3 regions of the Kitasatospora sp. NPDC001603 genome follow, and region 3 is predicted to be linked to each of the others. Evidence: riboswitches for the same ligand, from Rfam matches in the RefSeq annotation. Region 3 holds a riboswitch; each other region holds the start of a gene.

Region 1 (2,258 bases), on a different contig from region 3:
GATGCGCGCCTACCTGGCGGAGCTGATCCACCGCAAGCGGGCCGATCCCGGCGACGACCTCATCTCGGGGCTGATCCGGGCCAGCGACCACGGTGAGCACCTGACCGAGAACGAGGCCGCGGCGATGGCCTTCATCCTCCTCTTCGCCGGGTTCGAGACGACCGTGAACCTGATCGGCAACGGCACCTACGCCCTGCTGCGCAACCCCGGGCAGCGGGCGCTGCTCCAGGACTCGATCGCCCGCGGTGAGACCGCGCTGCTGGAGACCGGTATCGAGGAACTCCTGCGCTACGACGGTCCGGTGGAGCTCGCCACCTGGCGGTTCGCGACCAGCCCGCTGACCATCGGCGGCGTGGACATCCCGGTCGGCGATCCGGTGCTGGTGGTGCTCGCGGCGGCGGACCGGGACCCGGCGCGGTTCGCCGACGAGAACACCCTCGACCTGGCCCGGACGGACAACCCGCACCTCGGCTTCGGGCACGGCATCCACTACTGCATCGGTGCTCCGCTGGCCCGGTTGGAGGGGCGCGCGGCGCTCACCACCCTGCTCACCCGGTTGCCCGATCTGCGACTCGCCGCAAGCCCGGAGGAGCTCCGCTGGCGCGGTGGCCTGATCATGCGTGGACTGCGCGATCTCCCGGTGGAATTCACCCCCGAGAAGCCCTCCGCGGCACCGGTGGACGGGCTCTGAGCAAATCCGTCCGGCGGCCCCCGGCGGTGTCTCGATCTCGTCGTGCCGAGACCCCGACACGCTGACGGGGTGTCGCCGACACGCCCTGGCTGCAGGTATGAATCAGCATCAAACCGGACATAGCCCTGTCGTTGGTAGGCGATCGGCCACGCGCCGTAATTTATGTGTGATACCTGCGATATGAGCTTGTTATTGATGTGAGGATCTGTCTACCCTCCCTGGAGTTCGCAGCTGCGGACCTCGTGCGCGGAACGCCGAATCCTGCCCGCCGCGTTACGGGAAACCGACCAGAACCCTTGGGCAGGGGCGGGGGAACCAGGTTTGTTGCCGTCCCCCACGGCTTGGGGTGAAGCCGCCCGCGCGGGCAGAAGGCGTCCGCGTCGTGCGGCCGGGCCACCTCCCGGTCCGAACCCGACAGCTCACCTCGCAGGCGTGCGGAGAGGGACTTCCCCATGCTCTTCGTCGGAACCGGCCGTCACCGTCGTCGCACCCAGACCGAGAAGGCCATCGCCGTTGCCGGCGTGGCCGGCGTCGGACTCGCCCTGCCGCTCCTCACCGCCACCGGCGCCTCGGCCGCCCCGGCCTCGACCTGGGACGCGGTCGCCCAGTGCGAGAGCGGCGGCAACTGGGGCATCAACACCGGCAACGGCTTCTACGGCGGCCTCCAGTTCACCTCCAGCACCTGGAAGGCGTTCGGCGGCACCTCGTACGCGCCGCAGGCCCACCAGGCCAGCCGGGCGCAGCAGATCTCGGTCGCCGAGAAGGTCCTCGCCTCGCAGGGGCCGGGCGCCTGGCCGGTCTGCTCCCAGAAGGCGGGCCTGGCCAAGGGCGGGGCCGCGGCCTCGGTCGACACCTCCTCGGACGCCGAGCCGACGGCCGCCGCCAAGCCGGCCCAGTCGAAGCCCGCGCCGAAGCCGGCGCAGAAGCCCGCGCAGAAGCCGGCCCAGAAGCCGGCCCAGCAGCAGGCTCCGAAGCCCGCCGCCCAGCAGCCCGCCCAGCAGGACGACCGGGCTCCGGGCTTCGCCGGCCAGCCCGGCTGGGACGCCGACGCGAAGGTCTTCTGGTACCAGAGCGACGGCGCCTGGTACTGGACCAGCCACCAGAGCGTCTACCAGCAGTACGCCGGTCAGCAGGCCGCCCAGCAGACGAGCGGGTACGCGGGCCAGGACAGCCGCCCCGCCGCCGCCCACGGCGCCCCGGCCGCGGCCGCTCCCGCCGCCCAGCAGCGCGCCGGGCACGGCTACACCGTCCAGTCCGGTGACACCCTGTCGACGATCGCCGCCGCCCAGGGCGTCGACGGCGGCTGGCAGACGCTGTACGACGGCAACCGCGGCACCGTCGGCACCGACCCCAACCTGATCCTCCCGGGCCAGCAGCTCGACCTCGGCTGACCGCCCGTGTGGTGACTCCCCGTGCGGTGACGCCACGAAGGGGGCCGGTTCGGCCCCCTTCGTCCGCATCCGGCCGCATTTCGTGGGACAACCAGGTGAACTACCGGTGGGTAGCCCGGCCACACGCTGAGACGGGACCGAGGTCGACGTGGTCCCGGGAGCCCGTGCGGTTAGGC
Region 2 (2,258 bases), on a different contig from region 3:
GGGACGTTCAACAGGAAGATCCACCGCCAGCCGGGGCCGTCCACCAGCCAGCCGCCGAGGAACGGGCCGATCGCGGCGGACACCCCGCCGAGGCCGGACCAGAGGCCGACCGCTGCCGAGCGGTCGTCAGGGTGGAACACCGCCTGGAGCATCGCCAGCGAGCCGGGGGTGAGCAGCGCCCCGCCGACGCCCTGCACCGCGCGGGCGGCGACCAGCACCTCGATGGTGGGGGCCGCGGCGCAGGCCGCCGAGGCGGCGGCGAACCAGAGCACGCCGATCAGGAAGACGCGGCGCCGGCCGTAGCGGTCACCGAGCGCGCCGCCGAGCAGGATCAGGCCGGCCAGGGTGAGCAGATAGGCGTTGAGCGTCCACTGCAGGGCGGCGAGCGGAGCGCCGAGATCGGTGCCGATCCGGGGCAGTGCGACGTTGACGACGGTGCCGTCGAGCATCGCCATGCTGGAGCCGAGCACCGTCGCCAGTAGTACCCAGCGGCCCTGCGCGGTGCCCAGGCGCAGGGTGCCGGCCTCGGAGGTGGCCACCGCCTGATCGTGCGCCCCGGGAGGCGACGTGACAAGGGTCACCGGGGGTGTGTCGGCGGATGGCTTTCCGTAGGTGATCGCATGCGTACGGACACCGAAATCGGCGGAGCGTCGTGGATCAGTGGCACGCGGTGAATCGATTGTGCACATACTGTGCAGCCGATCATTCGGAGTGTCACGGCCTTCCCGGTAGTGGTTGTCGATTCAAGAGATCGACATTGCTTCGCCCGGGCGGATGAGTTTTAGTTCAGCGACCGCCCGGCATTGGACCGGGTGGCCACCGGGTGGAACGCCTAGTCCTGCCGCTGCCCGGTGGTACGAACCGAACTCTGTACGGCAGGAGCGGGGGACCCAAAGGTAAGTCGCCGGACCGGAATTCACGGTCCGGCTTGGGGTGAAGCCGCGCTATGCGGCCGGGCAACTCCAGCCCGAACCCGACAGCTCACCTCGCAGGCGTCGGAGAGGACAGTTCGCCATGCCCGCACAGGCTCGTCGTATCACCCTGCCCCGCGCCGCCCGCATCGGCATCGCCACCGCCGTGACCGGCGCCGCTTTCGCCCTCCCGCTGGTGACCACCATCAGCGCCCAGGCCCACACCGCCCCGGCCGCCAAGCCCGCGCAGACCTCCACCTGGACCGGCGCCACCAGCGTCGACGCCGCGCCGGCCGCTGCCGCGCAGCCGGCCGCCGAGGCCGCCAAGCCGGCCGCCGCGCCGGCCGAGGAGAGCTACAAGGTCGTCGGCGGGGACACCCTGTCGAAGATCGCCGACGCCAAGCAGGTCGAGGGTGGCTGGAAGGCCCTCTACGACCACAACCGCTCGGTCGTCGGTGCCAACCCGAACCTCATCTTCCCGGGTCAGCAGCTCGCGCTGGGTGCCAAGGCCGCCGCCGCTCCGGCCGCCGCCGAGGCCGCCAAGCCCGCCGCCCCGGCCGCCAAGCCGCAGGTCTCGCAGGACGCGCAGAAGCCGGCCGCCCAGCACGCCGCCCCGAAGCCGGTCCAGGCCGCCAAGCCCGCCGCTCCGGCCGCGAAGCCGGCGGCCCCCGCCGCCAAGCCGGCCGCTCCGGCCGCTCCCGCGGCGCCGGCCGCCGCGGCCAGCACCTCGGGCTTCGTCGCCCCCCTCGCCAACCCGAAGCTCGGCACCGCCTACGGCGTGGCCGGCTCGATGTGGGCCTCCGGTCACCACACCGGTGCCGACTTCGTCGCCTCCACCGGCACCCCGCTGCGCGCCGTCGGCGCCGGCACCGTGGTGAAGGCCGGCAACGGCGGCGCCTACGGCAACGAGGTCGAGATCAAGCTCGCTGACGGCCACTACGCCGAGTACGCGCACCTGTCCTCGATCGGTGTGAAGATCGGTCAGACCGTCACCGCCGGCCAGCAGATCGGCCTCTCGGGTGCCACCGGCAACGTGACCGGCCCGCACCTGCACTTCGAGATCCGCACCGGCTCGGAGTACGGCTCGGACATCGACCCGATCGCCTACCTGCGGGCGCACGGCGTCTCCCTCTGACCTGAGGTCGGACTTCCGCTGGGTGCGGGGCGTACGACCTCCCGGGATGGTCATGTCGGGTGACCGCTCGACCGGGTGATCGCCGCACCGTCAGCGGATCATGGGCGCGGGACACGCCCTGGCCGGCCCGGCTCGCGAATTTCCTTCGCGAGCCGGGCCGGCCTTTTTCGTGCCCTTCTGACAGGCAGGTGCCCCCCCTGCGATCGGGGTTT
Region 3 (2,258 bases):
CCGCAGGGCAGCGGCTTCGCCGGGCAGGCCGTCGCCAACGCGATGAGCAAGCAGGGTTCGCCGTACGTCTGGAGCGCGGTCGGCCCGAACTCCTTCGACTGCTCCGGTCTGATGGTCTGGTCGTACGCGAAGGCCGGCGTCTCGCTGCCGCGCACCTCGCAGGCGCAGGCCAACTACGGCTCGAAGGTGGCCTCGCTGGCCGACGCCCAGCCGGGCGACCTCATCATCTACCGCCCGGACCGCAGCCACGTCGGGATGTACATCGGCAACGGGATGGTGGTCCACGCGCCGCACACCGGTGACGTGGTGAAGGTGATGAAGGCCGACGCGATGCCGATCAACGCGATCCGCCGGGTCTGACGCACCGACATGCCCACGGGCCGGGATCCGGCCCTGTGATCCGCGCCACCCCCTGAACCGGGGGTGGCGTCGGTGTCTGCGGCCGCATCATGACAAACGATCAGCTCCATGTGGGCGCGTGATCACACCCGGTCATATTCACAAATGAACTTGGATATTCTTCCGGCATTTTTCTGACAAGGATTTGAACGGATCACGGTTCTGTTACTAGGGTCATGCCTCGAACCACCGCACAGTCGATCACCCAGCAGGGGTGGCGGCGGAGGTTTACCGCCGAGTTCGTGAAGCAGCGGGGCAGAGCATCTGCCCGACGGGGAGTCCAGTAGTCGGGGGCGCTGTGGAACGGAGCCGGGGAACCATGTTCCTCCGGGGTGAATCGGCGCCAGGTCGACCGCCGTGCGGTCGGTGAGGCGTCGTGGGGCACGCTTCCGGCCCGAACCCGTCAGCTCACCCGGTAGGCGGACGTAGGAAGAAGGAGTCCGCCTTCGTGGCGTCCCATCGTCGTCCCAAGCCCGCCGGCCGTGCCCGGGTCTCGATTCTGACCGGTGTCGCCGCCGCGGCGGTCGCGCTCTCCGCGCAGTCCGGCGCCCACGCCGACCCGACGCCGACCAAGGATCAGGTCAAGGAGCAGATCGACCAGCTCAACGAGCAGGCCGAGCAGGCCACCGAGAAGCTCAACGGCGCCCAGGCCAAGCAGCAGGAGCTGCAGAAGCAGGTCGGTGAGCTGCAGGACAAGGTGGCCCGTCAGCAGGCCGCGGTGACCGAGGCCCAGGGCGGTCTCGCCGAGATCGCCGGCGAGCAGTACCGCAACGGCGGCATATCGCCGACCGTGCAGCTGATGCTCTCGTCCAGCCCGGACAGCTTCCTCAGCCAGGCCGGTGCCATCAACCAGGCCGGCAGCACGCAGTCCGGTGCGCTGAAGGACCTCCAGGAGCAGCAGCGCAGGCTCGACCAGGACCGCAACGAGGCCCAGGGCAAGCTCGGCGAGCTCGAAGCCACCACCCAGCAGCTGAAGGCCTCCAAGGAGGAGGTCCAGGGCAAGCTGGCCAAGGCCCAGGACCTGTACAACTCGCTGTCCGAGCAGGAGCGCCAGGCGATGCGCGCGGCCGAGGAGAAGGCCGCCGCCGAGGCGAAGGCCAAGGCGGACGCCGCCAAGGCCGAGGCCAAGGCCAAGGCGGACGCCGACCGCGCCTCCCGCGACAACACCCGCGACCAGCTGCCCGCCCCGTCCTCGCCGGCCGCCAAGCCCGCCGCCGCCGCGCCGTCCGCGCCCGCCGCCAACGGCTCGCGCGCCGCCGCCGCGATCGCCGCCGCGGAGAGCAAGCTGGGCGCCCCGTACGTCTACGGCGCGGCCGGTCCGAGCTCCTTCGACTGCTCCGGCCTGACCAGCTGGGCCTACGCCCAGGCGGACGTGTCGCTGCCGCGCACCTCGCAGTCCCAGGCCACCGCCGGTACCAACGTGGGCACCAACATCGCCAACGCCCAGCCCGGCGACCTGATCATCTACCGTGCGGACCGCAGCCACGTCGCGCTCTACGTCGGTGGCGGCCAGGTCATCCATGCGCCGAAGCCCGGCGCGAACGTCCGGTACGAGACCGCCAGCATGCTGCCGATCTCGGCCATCGTGCGCGTCTGATCCGACGTCTGCTCCCGCAGGCCCGGTCTCCCCTCGCGGGAGGCCGGGCCTGCGGCTTTCGTGCCGGACCGTGCTGATGTCCGATTGCGGGTCAAATATTCGGGTTGGGAGGGGTTTGGACTCGCTCGCCCGGACTCGCTAACGTCTGCCACCGGACTCCCGCTCGACAGCCGCCCGCACCGGTGCGGCGGCGGGGCCGGGTCGCAGGATCGGAGTTACCGTCGTATGGCCGTGCACCGCCGTTCCCCCCTGCCGGGCGCGT

The links. A riboswitch is a leader RNA that binds a small molecule or an ion and turns the genes downstream of it on or off. The one in region 3 is predicted to bind cyclic di-AMP.
Region 1: linked by a shared signal. The riboswitch ahead of ABT263_RS34270 (transglycosylase family protein) and the one ahead of ABT263_RS03475 (C40 family peptidase) in region 3 are both predicted to bind cyclic di-AMP.
Region 2: linked by a shared signal. The riboswitch ahead of ABT263_RS20125 (M23 family metallopeptidase) and the one ahead of ABT263_RS03475 (C40 family peptidase) in region 3 are both predicted to bind cyclic di-AMP.

Annotation. Positions count from the first base shown of each region.
Region 1 is NZ_JBEPAA010000092.1:8,241-10,498, reverse strand. Features, by position in the region: gene ABT263_RS34275 (cytochrome P450 family protein) at 1-691, shown strand, start outside; cyclic di-AMP (ydaO/yuaA leader) riboswitch at 966-1,138, shown strand; gene ABT263_RS34270 (transglycosylase family protein) at 1,144-2,082, shown strand.
Region 2 is NZ_JBEPAA010000030.1:61,334-63,591, reverse strand. Features, by position in the region: gene ABT263_RS20130 (MFS transporter) at 1-539, opposite strand, end outside; cyclic di-AMP (ydaO/yuaA leader) riboswitch at 850-1,010, shown strand; gene ABT263_RS20125 (M23 family metallopeptidase) at 1,015-2,046, shown strand.
Region 3 is NZ_JBEPAA010000003.1:127,514-129,771, forward strand. Features, by position in the region: gene ABT263_RS03470 (C40 family peptidase) at 1-360, shown strand, start outside; cyclic di-AMP (ydaO/yuaA leader) riboswitch at 684-837, shown strand; gene ABT263_RS03475 (C40 family peptidase) at 848-1,996, shown strand; gene ABT263_RS03480 (C40 family peptidase) at 2,222-2,258, shown strand, end outside.